Regions from separate parts of the Paenibacillus sp. FSL W8-0426 genome, predicted to be linked through region 1. Evidence: predicted binding sites of a transcription regulator. Region 1 holds the regulator's gene; the other holds the start of a gene.
What was found. Region 1 encodes CtsR, which represses protease genes until heat stress. Its sites were predicted from a motif close to ATGGTCAATAAAGGTCAAACA; they were not measured.
Positions count from the first base shown of each region.

Region 2: the regulator CtsR is predicted to act here: its motif matches at 5,718-5,738, upstream of clpP (ATP-dependent Clp endopeptidase proteolytic subunit ClpP).

Region 1 covers NZ_CP150203.1:6,126,208-6,133,851, forward strand. Annotated here, with positions in the region: gene MKY59_RS27915 (protein arginine kinase) at 1-874, opposite strand, end outside; gene MKY59_RS27920 (UvrB/UvrC motif-containing protein) at 912-1,436, opposite strand; gene MKY59_RS27925 (CtsR family transcriptional regulator) at 1,459-1,920, opposite strand; gene MKY59_RS27930 (GNAT family N-acetyltransferase) at 2,354-3,532, opposite strand; rRNA gene rrf (5S ribosomal RNA) at 3,705-3,821, opposite strand; rRNA gene MKY59_RS27940 (23S ribosomal RNA) at 3,964-6,889, opposite strand; tRNA gene MKY59_RS27945 (tRNA-Ala) at 7,075-7,150, opposite strand; rRNA gene MKY59_RS27950 (16S ribosomal RNA) at 7,251-7,644, opposite strand, start outside.
Region 2 covers NZ_CP150203.1:182,850-190,493, reverse strand. Annotated here, with positions in the region: gene gpmI (2,3-bisphosphoglycerate-independent phosphoglycerate mutase) at 1-874, opposite strand, end outside; gene tpiA (triose-phosphate isomerase) at 876-1,628, opposite strand; gene MKY59_RS00920 (phosphoglycerate kinase) at 1,662-2,843, opposite strand; gene gap (type I glyceraldehyde-3-phosphate dehydrogenase) at 2,996-4,003, opposite strand; gene MKY59_RS00910 (sugar-binding domain-containing protein) at 4,114-5,139, opposite strand; tRNA gene MKY59_RS00905 (tRNA-Arg) at 5,577-5,651, shown strand; gene clpP (ATP-dependent Clp endopeptidase proteolytic subunit ClpP) at 5,830-6,426, shown strand; gene MKY59_RS00895 (DUF4163 domain-containing protein) at 6,871-7,644, opposite strand, start outside.

The sequences.
Region 1 (7,644 bases):
GCTGTGCCGCTTCTTTGGAATCCATGACAGCCGCATAGGACAAAATACCGTAAGAACGCATCACCCTATCCGTGATTCGCAGCCTGGAGTCCGTCATCAAACGTTTTCTCGCTGTACGTTCATGCTCGATAATTTGGAGCACCACGCCGTGCAGATTGTCGATGACTTCCTGCTCCGTCTGTCCAAGCGTAATCTGGTTGGAAATCTGGAACAGGTTTCCCATCGCCTCACTGCCTTCCCCATAGATGCCTCGTACGGTAAGCCCCACTTGGGAAACGGCCGTCAAAATACGGCCAATCTGCTGTGTCATGACCAGTGCAGGCAGATGCATCATGACCGATGCTCTGACCCCTGTGCCTACATTCGTCGGACAGCTGGTCAGATAACCTCTTCGATCATCGAAGGCATAATCCACATGGGCTTCAAAAGCATCATCGATCGAAGATGCCCTCTCCCACGCTTCCTTCACCTGAAATCCCGGATAAAGACATTGGATGCGCAGATGGTCCTCTTCGTTAATCATGATGCTGATGGATTCATCCTCGCTCAGAATGACGGCGCCATTTCTGGACTCGCTCGCCAAGCTGGGACTGATCAGATGTTTCTCGACGAGCACCCTTTTATCAAGGTCAGGGACATCTGCCAACTCCAACGTGTGGAAATTGGCAAAAGCCCGAATATCATCATGTTGAAGCACTTCGCTCAGTTTGTTCAGCACTTCTTCGGATTGCTGGTTGGTAGCCAGCATCGGAAACGGATAGTGCTGCAGGTTGCGGGCGATTCGAACGCGGCTGCTGATGACGATTTCGGAATCGGCTGCATCGCTTCGCATCCAGTCGCTTAGTGCCTGTTCCGTGAAGCGCAGACTAGGCATTTGCATATCCCTCCTACTCATGACTCTTGACCAAACTTTACTCCTGAGCCAGCCGTTTTTCAAGCTCCCGGATCTGATCGCGGATCCCCGCGGCGGCTTCGAATTCCTCTCCGGCAATGCTTTCCTGAAGGTCCTTCTTCAGATCGGCGATTTGCCGTTTCAGCTTGATGCGTCCCCCCGCTCTCGCAGGGACCTTACCCACATGAGAGGTGCTGCCATGCACCCGCTTGAATAACGGATCCAGCCGACTGTCGAAATATTTATAACATGAGCTGCAGCCGAATCGGCCGATTTTGCTAAACTGTGAATAGGTCATTCCGCACTCTTCGCATCTCAGCGATTGTGGAGAGGATGCGCCTGCGGAGCCGTTTTTGCCGGCAGGATCGAAATCAAGCAACCCCGACAACAGGTTGTGAATCGAGAATCCGCCTGCTGTTCCAGGGATAATCTCCCCTTTTTCGCGAGCACATGACTCGCAAATATGAAATTCCGTCTTTTCTCCATTTACGATTTTCGTGAAATGAAGTGTCGCCGGACGTTTGTTGCATTCCTGGCACAGCATAATGATGTACCCCCCAAACGTTTTATTTACCGAGCAACGAGATGATCATTGCTTTCAACATTCTGGCACGAATTTGATCCCGGTAAGGAAGTTTGACCATTATAATTTCCCTCGACATCGCGGCACGCATTAAAGCTGCCTCCCGCTTGCTCAGGAAACGCGCTTCCTCAAGTTGATAAATCAGCCCCTCAGCCGCCGTCTGCCCGATCTCCTCGCCTATGCTATGGTGCAAATGGTGATGTAGGTCCGAATGTGCGGGCAATTCGATCCGTTGTATCCGGACATAACCGCCGCCACCACGTTTGCTTTCGACCAGGTAACCTTTTTCGAGCGTAAAACGCGTGCTGATGACATAGTTGATCTGCGAAGGCACGCATGAGAATTGATCAGCAAGGTCGTTGCGCTGAATCTCAATCATCCCCTCGGGACTTTCATGCAAAATACTCTTCAGATATTGTTCGATAACATCAGAGATATTACGCATCGACTCATCCTCCACTGTTTGAAACGTTAAGTCAATTAGGACCCACACGCCCCCACAGAGTACAACCTCTCCCCCATTTTAACCATTCAAGGAAACAACGAATCTGCATTCCAAGCCGGCAACCGGTGGGTGAGGACGCTTGAAGTTCTGATGGAAATTCGCCTTATCACCACAAGATCAAGGCTGATTTCGACTTTCAGTTGACTTTGACTTTCTTTGACTTTGTTTACATTATAACATATTCTGTGGTTTTGCCAAGAGGGGTCTTCCTTCATTTTTTACGATTTTACACGAAATATTCCGCATATACAAAAAAACCTCTCTCCATCGTGGAAAGAAGTCCTTTTGTCTTCCATTTTCTCCGTATCTCTCGTTAAGCGCTCCATGCCCCAATCGGGAATTCCTCGCTCCCCACCGTTTCCGGCAGGACATCTCAAAAAAAGTCCAGCAGATACGTCTCCCTATTCGGAATGGCCCGTTCCAGTGCGGCCACACTCTCCGTATTGCCTTCAATACGACCCATAGCCAACAGCTCCGAAGGTCTTTTATAGCCCAAAAGCATCGTTGTTAGCGTCTGAATGCTGACCTTGACGTCTTGGCCGTTCGCGTTCGTTTCTGCAGAAGACTTCCAGATGGAGGCCGTGCCGTTTAACGCAATATTCAATTCCCATACGCCCTCATTCCACGGAGCATGTTCGTCCTGGACTTGAAGCATAAGGCGAATCGGGGAATCCAGGTCTGCAAAAGGGTACTGCGATACAAACTGCTCCACGCTCACGATTCGCGCCATAAAGTATGGAACGATCTCCTGCTGGATTCGCGGATTATCCAGTCGAAAAGCAAGATCATCGCTCGCAGGCGCCTGAAGCGTCACCTCTTCAATCATGGAATCGTGGTTGGCAATGAATGTCCAGAGCCCCTGTTTCGCTTCTTCGTTCAGGCAGACCATCTCATCGATGGTAAACTTGCGATCCTTCACCTCGTATAAAACGTAGCCCTGCGGTTGTTTGGCTGCATCGTAATACACGGCCTTCTGGCTGGTACCTTCCGTCAATACGGAGTACTCCCACCAATTTCGATCCCGAACGAGCGTTCCGTTAAACCGGCTTGCGTAAGCCTGGTATATCGTATCGAGCAGTTCGAGCTCAGGCTCACCCCGACGAATCGCACCAGGGGTCTCCTTCTTTGCAGGCAGATGCGTTACCGGGACTCGATACTTCTTGTATTCGATGTACGCTTCCCATCCGTATTTGCGGTAAAAGCCAAATGAAAATGGATGTAAAAACGAAATGCTTTGCTTGTTGCGATTCATCTCTTTTAGCGCATGGCGCAATAAGCTGGCGACCCATCCTTTGCGTCGATATTCGGGCCAGGTGGCAACCCCCGCAATCCCGCCCATGGCAAACGCCTTTTCATGAATATAGGTCTCAAAAGGAACAATGTGGAGCTTCGCTCCCAGTTGTCCTCCTTCATATACACCCCATGTGTCCTGAGCATTAAACTGACTGCGCCGCTTCTCCTTCTTTTCTTCGGTCAAAACGTACTGAAAGGCATACTGGGAGAGCGCAATGCTGTCTTCGTAGTCATCTGTCGTTAATTTGCGAATGTCCATATCCTTCTGCACCTCGTTCTCTGAATTTTCGGATTGAGCCACTATAAGCCATTGATCCAAAAGAATGTCTCATCTTATGAGTCTGTCAGAGGTACGGAACAAAGTCAATTCATGTATACTTATTATTATAAAATAAAAAAACCACCACCGATGACATCGGCAGTGGTTCTTCGCTTGGCGGCTTCCTACTCTCCCAGGACCCTGCGGTCCAAGTACCATCGGCGCTAGAGGGCTTAACGGTCGTGTTCGGGATGGGAACGTGTGGAACCCCTCCGCCATCGCCACCAAACATGATTTTTCGAAGCCTACGCTTCTCGAAATCGCTGCGAGAAAAGTTCAGCCCTTAAAGGACAGCCTATTCTCAAGCCCAGAGATTGCTCTCTGAAAACTGGATTCGAAACGAAACTTGCGATCTTAGAACCTGCATTTCTTTGGATAAGCCCTCGACCGATTAGTACTGGTCAGCTCCATGCATTGCTGCACTTCCACCCCCAGCCTATCTACCTCGTCGTCTTCAAGGGGTCTTACTAATTGGGAAATCTCATCTTGAGGGGGGCTTCACGCTTAGATGCTTTCAGCGCTTATCCCGTCCGTACATAGCTACCCAGCGGTGCTCCTGGCGGAACAACTGGTACACCAGCGGTACGTCCATCCCGGTCCTCTCGTACTAAGGACAGCTCCTCTCAAATTTCCTACGCCCACGACAGATAGGGACCGAACTGTCTCACGACGTTCTGAACCCAGCTCGCGTACCGCTTTAATGGGCGAACAGCCCAACCCTTGGGACCTACTTCAGCCCCAGGATGCGATGAGCCGACATCGAGGTGCCAAACCTCCCCGTCGATGTGGACTCTTGGGGGAGATAAGCCTGTTATCCCCAGGGTAGCTTTTATCCGTTGAGCGATGGCCCTTCCATGCGGTACCACCGGATCACTAAGCCCGACTTTCGTCCCTGCTCGACTTGTAGGTCTCGCAGTCAAGCTCCCTTATGCCTTTGCACTCTTCGAATGATTTCCAACCATTCTGAGGGAACCTTTGGGCGCCTCCGTTACTCTTTAGGAGGCGACCGCCCCAGTCAAACTGCCCACCTGACACTGTCCCCGTACCCGATCAGGGCACCAGGTTAGAACCTAGATACGATCAGGGTGGTATCCCAACGGTGCCTCCACACAAGCTGGCGCTCATGCTTCTCAGGCTCCCACCTATCCTGTACAGATCGTACCCAAATTCAATATCAAGCTGCAGTAAAGCTCCATGGGGTCTTTCCGTCTTGTCGCGGGTAACCTGCATCTTCACAGGTATTAAAATTTCACCGGATCTCTCGTTGAGACAGCGCCCAAGTCGTTACGCCATTCGTGCGGGTCAGAATTTACCTGACAAGGAATTTCGCTACCTTAGGACCGTTATAGTTACGGCCGCCGTTTACTGGGGCTTCGGTTCACAGCTTCGGGATTGCTCCCTAACCGCTCCCCTTAACCTTCCAGCACCGGGCAGGCGTCAGCCCGTATACTTCGCCTTACGGCTTCGCACAGACCTGTGTTTTTGCTAAACAGTCGCTTGGGCCTTTTCACTGCGGCCCCCTCGTGCTATTCACACTACCGGGGCACCCCTTCTCCCGAAGTTACGGGGTCATTTTGCCGAGTTCCTTAACGAGAGTTCTTCCGCGCGCCTTAGAATTCTCTTCTCGCCTACCTGTGTCGGTTTGCGGTACGGGCACCTTCATCTGGCTAGAGGCTTTTCTTGGCAGTGTGAGATCATGACCTTCGCTACTGTAATTTTCACTCCCCATCACAGCTCAGCCTTACGGTTAGCGGATTTGCCTACTAACCAGCCTCACTGCTTGGACAGGCATCCATCAGCCTGCGTCACTACCCTACTGCGTCCCCCCATCGCTCGTAACGATTTACGGTGGTACAGGAATTTCGACCTGTTGTCCTTCGACTACGCCTTTCGGCCTCGCCTTAGGTCCCGACTTACCCTGAGCGGACGAGCCTTCCTCAGGAACCCTTAGGCTTTCGGCGGATCAGATTCTCACTGATCTTTTCGTTACTCATACCGGCATTCTCACTTGTATGCTCTCCAGCGCTCCTTACGGTACACCTTCAACGTACATACAACGCTCCCCTACCCCTGATCATAAGATCAAGCCATAGCTTCGGTGGTGTGTTTAGCCCCGTTACATTTTCGGCGCAGAGTCACTCGACCAGTGAGCTATTACGCACTCTTTAAATGGTGGCTGCTTCTAAGCCAACATCCTGGTTGTCTGTGCAACTCCACATCCTTTCCCACTTAACACACACTTGGGGACCTTAGCTGATGGTCTGGGCTGTTTCCCTTTTGACAATGGATCTTAGCACTCACTGTCTGACTCCCGGAAGTAAGTCTATGGCATTCGGAGTTTGACTGAGCTTGGTAACCCTTGCGGGCCCCGCACCCAATCAGTGCTCTACCTCCACGACTCTGTTTTCCGAGGCTAGCCCTAAAGCTATTTCGGGGAGAACCAGCTATCTCCGAGTTCGATTGGAATTTCTCCGCTACCCCCACCTCATCCCCGCACTTTTCAACGTGCGTGGGTTCGGGCCTCCAGTGCGTGTTACCGCACCTTCACCCTGGACAGGGGTAGATCACCCGGTTTCGGGTCTACGTCCACGTACTATGTCGCCCTATTCAGACTCGCTTTCGCTGCGGCTCCGGCTTCTCACCTTAACCTTGCACGGGAACGTAACTCGCCGGTTCATTCTACAAAAGGCACGCCATCACCCCTAAAACGGGCTCTGACTTCTTGTAAGCACACGGTTTCAGGTTCTATTTCACTCCCCTTCCGGGGTGCTTTTCACCTTTCCCTCACGGTACTGCTTCACTATCGGTCGCTAGGAAGTATTTAGCCTTGGCAGATGGTCCTGCCGGATTCATACGGGGTTTCACGTGCCCCGCACTACTCGGGATCCGTCTCGGAGGGAGCAGACTTTCAATTACAGGGCTTTTACCTTCTATGGCGGGCCTTTCCAGACCTCTTCGTTTAACCGGCTCCTTTGTAACTCCATGTGAGACGTCCCACAACCCCAGAGAGCAAGCTCTCTGGTTTGGGCTGTTCCGCGTTCGCTCGCCGCTACTGACGGAATCACTATTGTTTTCTCTTCCTCAGGGTACTTAGATGTTTCAGTTCCCCTGGTATGCCTCTCCTGCCCTATGTATTCAGACAAGAGTAACTGGGTATTACGCCAGCTGGGTTTCCCCATTCGGACATCCCCGGATCAAAGCTTGCTTACAGCTCCCCGAGGCAGTATCGTTGTTCGCCACGTCCTTCATCGGCTCCTAGCGCCTAGGCATCCTCCGTGTGCTCTTAGTAGCTTAACCAATTGCTCGGATGAGCAATGCAGTTTTCACTAATATATAAACTTGTTGACACAAGTTCAGCTAGGATGATTGTTGATCGGTTACTTGAACCGAACAAGCATTCATCCGAAAAGGAATGTTCTAATTCGCATTTTTCGTTTCGATATCCAGTTTTCAAAGAACAAGCTATTTCAGATGAAATTCGTTGGTGGAGCCAAGCGGGATCGAACCGCTGACCTCCTGCTTGCAAGGCAGGCGCTCTCCCAGCTGAGCTATGGCCCCTCAAATTCCATCAAAACTGAACAAATGAATAAGCAATTGTTGTTGCAGATCACGTCTGCATTATTTGAATGTCTTCGTTGCAGAAGACGATTCTCCATAGAAAGGAGGTGATCCAGCCGCACCTTCCGATACGGCTACCTTGTTACGACTTCACCCCAATCATCTACCCCACCTTCGGCGGCTGGCTCCTTGCGGTTACCCCACCGACTTCGGGTGTTGTAAACTCTCGTGGTGTGACGGGCGGTGTGTACAAGACCCGGGAACGTATTCACCGCGGCATGCTGATCCGCGATTACTAGCAATTCCGACTTCATGCAGGCGAGTTGCAGCCTGCAATCCGAACTGAGACCGGCTTTTTAGGATTAGCTCCACCTCGCGGCTTCGCGGCCCGTTGTACCGGCCATTGTAGTACGTGTGTAGCCCAGGTCATAAGGGGCATGATGATTTGACGTCATCCCCACCTTCCTCCGGTTTGTCACCGGCAGTCACCTTAG
Region 2 (7,644 bases), 970 kb from region 1:
GCAGGCCTTCAGGGAATTTCGGTCCACGATCGAAACCGCGGAAATCCTTGTTGGTGAATACCTGCGACAACTGGATCGCGCGGTCAGGACGGAAGTTGAGGAATACGACGGAGTCGCCGCTTTCCACGAGACCTACCGGTTGACCGTCCGCTTTGACGATGACCGTTGGTTCAACGAATTCGTCGAACACGGATTTTTCGTACGATTCTTCGACCGCTTTGAGCGGGTCAGTATACTGCGGACCTTCGCCATAAACGATGGCACGATAGGATTTCTCCACGCGCTCCCAACGTTTGTCGCGGTCCATCGCATAATAACGGCCTTGGACCGTTGCGATCTGTCCGATACCAACCTCTTCGATTTTGGCGATCAGTTTTTTCATGAAGTCTTTACCGCTATCCGGCATAACGTCGCGACCATCCATGAAAGCATGAATGTACACGTCATTCATTCCTTCTTTTTTGGCCAGGTCCAGCATGGCAAACAGGTGATCGATGTGGCTATGTACGCCGCCATCGGACAACAGGCCATACAGGTGCAGTTTTTTGCCGTTTTGCTTTGCTTCGCGCACTGCTTTGACGAGCGTTTCGTTTTCGAAAAACTCGCCTTCGCGAATGGACTTCGAAATCCGGGTCAAGTCTTGATATACGATGCGGCCTGCACCGATATTCAAATGGCCTACCTCGGAGTTACCCATTTGCCCTTCAGGCAAACCAACAGCTTCGCCGCAAGCGGTAAGCGTGGTGTGAGGGTATTTGCTCATGTATTTGTCATAGTTCGGTTTGTTAGCTTGTGCCACGGCATTACCTTCCACCGTGTTACGGAGTCCGAAACCGTCCATGATGATCAATGCTACCGGTTTTGGTGCTGTCATCTTACTTCGCCCCCTCAACAAGCGCGATAAACGAAGCTGGCTGCAGGCTGGCACCGCCAACGAGCGCACCATCGATGTCGCTTTGTCCGAGGTATTCTGTTACGTTCTCAGGTTTAACGCTGCCGCCGTATTGAATGCGGACTGCATCAGCAACCGTCTCGTTGTACAGATCCTTCACGAGGCTGCGGATGTAAGCAATAACTTCATTCGCATCTTGGGAAGTGGAGGATTTGCCCGTACCGATCGCCCAGATTGGCTCATAAGCGATAACCACTTGAGCTGCTTGCTCAGCGGAAAGACCTGCAAAAGCAGCTTCGGTTTGCACTTTGCAAACGTCTTTCGTTTGATCCGCTTCGCGCTCTTCAAGCGTCTCACCAAGGCAGAAGATTGGAGTCAATCCGTGACGGAATGCTGCATGCATCTTTTTGTTAACAGTTTCATCAGTTTCCGCGAAATATTGACGACGCTCCGAGTGGCCGATGATCACATAGTCCACGCCGAGGTCTTTCAGCATAACGCCGCTGATTTCGCCTGTGAATGCGCCGTTGTCTTCGAAGTGAAGGTTTTGGGCACCGATTTTGATGTTTGTTCCTTTAACGGCTTCGACGAGGGCTGGCAGATTGGTAAAAGGCGCACAAATGACCGTTTCAACGCCATCAACCTCTGCTTTGCCTTTGACTTCCTGAATGAAGTCAGTAGACTCGGAAACCGTTTTGAACATTTTCCAGTTACCTGCGATAATTGGTGTTCTCATCTGTTTCAACTCCTTCATGCTATAGCTTAAAGCTTACTTGTCGTTTAATGCAACTACGCCTGGAAGCTGTTTGCCTTCCATGAATTCGAGGGAGGCACCGCCACCTGTGGAGATGTGGTCCATTTTGTCAGCCAGCTTGAATTTCTCAGCCGCTGCAGCAGAGTCTCCGCCACCGATTACAGTGTAAGCGTCTGTTGTTGCGCATGCTTCCGCTACCGCACGAGTACCGTGGGAGAATGGCTCGATTTCAAATACGCCCATTGGTCCGTTCCAAACAACGAGTTTGGAGTTTTTGATTACGTCAGCGTAAATCTCGCGCGTTTTAGGACCGATGTCGATTCCTTCCCAATCCGCAGGGATGTCGCCTACTTCAACGATCTTAGTGTTAGCATTTGCGCTGAAGTCATCGGAGATCACGATATCCACCGGCAGGTAGAAGTTTTTGCCCAGTTTTTTTGCTTTTTCGATGAAGCCCAGAGCAACGTCCAGTTTGGACTCGTCGAGCAGGGATTGACCCACTTCAAAGCCTTGTGCCTTCATGAATGTGTAGGACAGGCCGCCACCGATGATTACGTTGTCTGCGATGTTAAGCAGGTTGTCGATGACATCGATTTTGTCTTTTACTTTGGAACCGCCGATAATCGCCGTGAAAGGACGGTCAGGGTTGGACAATGCTTTACCCAAAACCTCCAGTTCTTTCTCCATCAGCAAGCCGGATACGGCTGGCAGCAGGTGAGCGATGCCTTCTGTGGAAGCGTGTGCTCTGTGCGCCGCGCCAAATGCATCGTTGACGAATACGTCAGCCAGCTCGGCAAACGCTTTTGCCAATTCCGGATCGTTTTTCTCTTCGCCAGCGTGGAAACGCACGTTTTCAAGCAGCAGAACGTCGCCGTTTTTCAGTTCGGCAACTTGCGCTTTTACAGCTTCACCGATCGAATCGTCAGCTTTGACTACCGGTTTGCCCAGCAGTTCGGACAAGCGCTCGGCAGCCGGAGTCAGACGCATGGACTCGACAACTTCGCCTTTTGGACGTCCCAGGTGGCTCGCCAAAATAACCTTTGCGCCTTTTTCGATCAAGTAGTTGATCGTAGGCAGGGTTTCGCGAATACGTTTGTCATCTGTAATTTTACCATCTTCGAGCGGCACATTGAAATCTACACGTACAAATACCTTTTTACCGTTCAATTCGATATCGCGTACACTTTTTTTGTTCATTGGTCGTTCCTCCGCACCCATGTATTTTGTGCATGATCATGGGGCCAGAATAGCCCTGTTCATGCCGGTGTTTTTGAGAAATTTGCAAAAGGTTGATAGATAAAGAGCGGAAACAACAATAGCTCTGTTTCCGCTCTATGATGATGCAGATATTACTTGATCATTTTTGCAAAGTGCTCCAATGTGCGAACCAATTGAGCTGTGTAGGACATTTCGTTGTCGTACCAAGCTACAGTTTTAACCAGTTGTTGGTCGCCCACAGTCAGAACTTTAGTTTGAGTTGCATCGAACAGGGAACCGAAAGTAATGCCCACGATGTCGGAAGATACGATTTCGTCTTCTGTGTATCCGAAAGTTTGCGGATCGGAAGCTTCTTTCATTGCTGCGTTAACTTCTTCAGCCGTTACTTTTTTCTCCAGAACCGTTACCAGCTCAGTCAGGGAACCTGTTGGTGTTGGTACGCGTTGAGCTGCACCATCCAATTTGCCTTGCAGTTCAGGGATAACCAGACCGATTGCTTTAGCAGCACCAGTTGTGTTAGGAATGATGTTTTCAGCCGCTGCGCGAGCACGACGGAAGTCACCTTTAGGGTGCGGAGCATCCAGCGTGTTTTGGTCGCCAGTGTAAGCGTGGATTGTAGTCATCAAACCTTGAACGATTCCGAATTTGTCTTGCAGTGTTTTTGCCATAGGAGCCAGGCAGTTTGTTGTGCAAGATGCGCCGGAGATTACAGTTTCAGTACCGTCGAGGATGTCATGGTTTACGTTGTAAACGATGGTTTTCATGTCGCCAGTAGCTGGTGCGGAGATAACCACTTTTTTAGCGCCGCCTTTAAGGTGTTTCTCAGCAGCTTCTTTTGTTGTGAAGAAACCAGTACATTCCAGAACGATGTCTACGCCCAGGTCGCCCCAAGGCAGTTCTTCTGGGTTACGGTTAGCGATAACTTTAACTTCTTTGCCGTTCACTTTGAAGAAACCGTCGTGTACTTCAACTTCGCCGTCGAAACGACCTTGAGTTGTATCATATTTAAGCAAATGCGCGAGCATTTTAGCGTCAGTCAAGTCGTTGATTGCTACAACTTCGATGCCTTCTACATTTTGAATGCGGCGGAATGCCAAACGACCGATACGTCCAAAACCGTTAATACCTACTTTAATCATGAGTAAGTTCCTCCCAAGTTTTGATTAGTTTTGTATGAAGCTTTATATATTCAAGACAGACGGTGAGGTCCGTCAAGACAACTGAATTACGATACGACTAGGAAAAGCAATCAGTCCAACTCGGCGACGATGACTTTCGCCGCGGCCTCGTCGATGATCAGAATATCTTCCTGGCCGAACCGGAGCACCGAATGAATGGCAGCTGCCTTGCTGGCGCCGCCCGCAATGCCGATGACCACGTCCGTCCTTTCGATATCCTGCAGCCGCATGCCCAGAGTGAGCATGGTATGTACCACTTCACCCTGATCGTTGAAGTAATAACCGTAAGATTCGGATACTGCCCCTTGCTCCTTGAGCTCTTCCAAGATCTCCGGTGCAAGCTTGCGCCTCCGCGCCATCTCCACGGCATCGCCGATTCCGTGAATGACTATCCGCGATTTGCGGATCAGCTGCAGAATCTCTTGCACGCTCGGGTCCTGAATCAGCGATTCATAGGCGTGATCACTTAGCAAATCCGGTACATGCAGGAGTTTGTATTGCGCTCCCGCCCGCTTTGCCATCGTGGATGCAATCGTATTGGCCTGAATTTCAAGGCTTTCTCCCAGCCCGCCCCGCGCAGGCACGAACCAGACGCCTTTGAGTGAGGTCGGCAGCGTCAATTGCTCCGCAACTTCGGCCGTCGTTGAGCCGCCCGTGACAGCTACAACATCATTATCGTTCATAACACTGCTCAGCGCTTTCGCTCCGGCCTTGCCCAATTCCCGCTTGGCCAGCGGTGAGGCATCCGAATCGCCGGGAACGACGACTACCTTTTGCAGACCGTAGGCTTGCATGATGCGTTCTTCCAGTTCGGACAATCCGAACAGCTCTTTGGCTACCGGCTCCAATTGCTGCAGCAACTCAAGCCCCGCCTCGCTGATCTTCATCCCCGCGCTGTCGATTTCAATTAGTCCCTGAGCCTTCAACAGATCGGTCTCAGCTCTCAGAACCCGCTCGGTCATCTGCATGGAATTGGCTAACGTTCTTCGTCCGATCACATCCGATAACATGATCTGGTGGAGAATCGTATACCTCTTCTTCAAGACATCCATGAGATCAGGCAGAAGCTGCTTTTGCACTTCTAAAATCTTTCGCATGCTTTCCACTCCCGCAAGCTTCTCGTTCCAAGCTCATATCATGGCCCTAAAATGTCCCGGGTTAACTTTTTAAGTCCCACGTATATTCTACCTAAAACTGACGCGACATGCAAGTGTTTCAAAGGCCCATTTCATCCCGTTTCAGGGCATTTTCACGCGCAATTTTTCACAATCCTGCCACGGCAACTTGTAGTCCGCATTCGGCATACTATATATAGAAGATCGGCTGCTTTCCCATCTATATATCGCCCCTGCAAACCAGGAGACCGCACATCAACAAACCTCTTATAGCATGTACCGAAAGCAGTTCTTTATCCGCATATTTTCAGCATGATCATTTTCGGCACATTCCAAACGATTTCTTTCGAATCATCTGCTTGCAATTGATTGGGTCATGAGCTATAATCATTATTGCTGTCACATATTTGATTGATTGTGCGCCCGTGGTCCAATGGATATGACGTAGGCCTCCGAAGCCTGAGATCCAAGTTCGATTCTTGGCGGGCGCGCCATTTTTACTTTGCTTTCATAAGTTGTTTAACCAGTGAAACCGGAGAGGTTTCTTTTTTTTCAAAGTTAGTTTGACTTTCTTTGACTTTTTGATTGAAATTGTTTATGATGTGGTTAATACGGTAACAGTTTAAATATAACCACCAAATTTAACATCACATTTCCGAGGAGGTTTTTCACGTGAGTTACATTCCTATGGTCGTTGAACAAAGCAATCGCGGCGAACGCGCTTATGACATTTATTCCAGATTGCTGAAGGATCGCATTATCTTCCTTGGTAGCGACGTCAATGACGTTGTCGCAAACTCTATCATTGCACAGATGCTGTTCCTGACTGCGGAAGATCCGGAGAAAGACATTCACTTATACATCAACAGCCCTGGCGGATCCATTACAGCCGGTATGGCGATCTATGACACGATGCAGTTTATTAAACCAGATGTATCGACCATCTGTGTGGGTATGGCGGCATCCATGGGCGCGTTCCTGCTCAACGCTGGCGCCAAAGGCAAACGTTTCGCGCTGCCGAACAGCGAAATCATGATCCACCAACCGCTGGGCGGAGCACAAGGCCAAGCCTCCGACATCGAGATTCGCGCACGCCGCATCCTGAAAATGCGCGATACCTTGAACCGCATCATTGCCGAGCGCACAGGCCAACCGCTGGAGCGCATCGAGAAAGACACCGACCGCGACTACTTCATGACTGCTGCCGAAGCTGCAGAATACGGTATCGTAGATAAAGTTATCGAAAACGTAGGTGCACAAGGCGTATAAGCCGCAGTGCCACATCTATAATCGTTAAAGATCGACTTGTCGCATTTTGCTGACAGACGATCCAACAAAAGGGCGCCCCGCACGTGAACAACGTGACGGAGACGCCCTTTTCGCATAGTTGATGCGTTTTTACAAAGGTGATATCTTACGAACCTCACACACGTTATTCGCCGATATTTCGCCCTTACAGAACTTTAATGAACCTGAGGCACGTTATTCACCCAGTAAATCACCTTTAAAGTACAATTTCACCCCAATAGTGATCCTGATGTTCATTAGAATTTTAATCAGCTGTTTTTGGAACCGATAAGGTGTATGAAGTTCCTCAAAAAGAGAGCACTGGCCACCAAACATCACTGTTCGGCAACCAATGCCCTTCTCCTTATCTCACATTCGATTCAACTCACTCACGCATGACCGAATCGCATCATACGATCTGCCTACTTATTTATCCGCACTTACATTGCTGAATGGCTCGCTGCCCTTCGGCAGGATTTCTTTGTACGTAAACGGGAATTCCGGGAATCCTTGCGCATACGCCGTGTACTCATACAGTTGGAAGAAGACCACGATGCCCGTAGGCGTTACATAGAAATCCTGATCCTTGTTCAATCCTTTGTAGCCATCGAGGTAACCACCCAGCGCTTCCAGTTGTTCTCCTACCTTTTTGCCAATCGTCTGACGCATGGAAGCATTGTTTTGCAGCACGTCATCGAGGCTCAATGCCTTGCCCGTGTCTAACGCAAACGTATGACCGGTGCGAGTCGTCATGCCATGTGCGCCCGCATAATCTTCATAACGTTCGGTAATCAGCCCAAGCACGCCGTTTTCATTATAAGTAACCACATACGAGCTTTGGAAGCCGTATGGGCGGTTGGCTTCAGGCGCCCCGATTTCTTTAATCTGATTTTTGAAGCTTGCCACAAACGCGTCGGATTCGTCCTTCAGCACTTTGTTGATCGCCTTTTCGGCGTTCGCATTGGCCAGCCCGCTCACCTGAGGGTACTTAATATCCACCGTGGCGTTTTTCAACGTTACTTTCGTTGTTGCCGATTTAACAACGATGTTGTTTTGCTTCACTTTGCTCAGGGTCAGTGTTTTGGTTTTGACATCCCAATCGCCCTGTACGCCCAAATAATCTCTCATGGCAGAGAACGGAATGTACAAACGACCTTGAATCAGCTTCGCTTCCACCGGCGTATAGTAGTCATTGACATA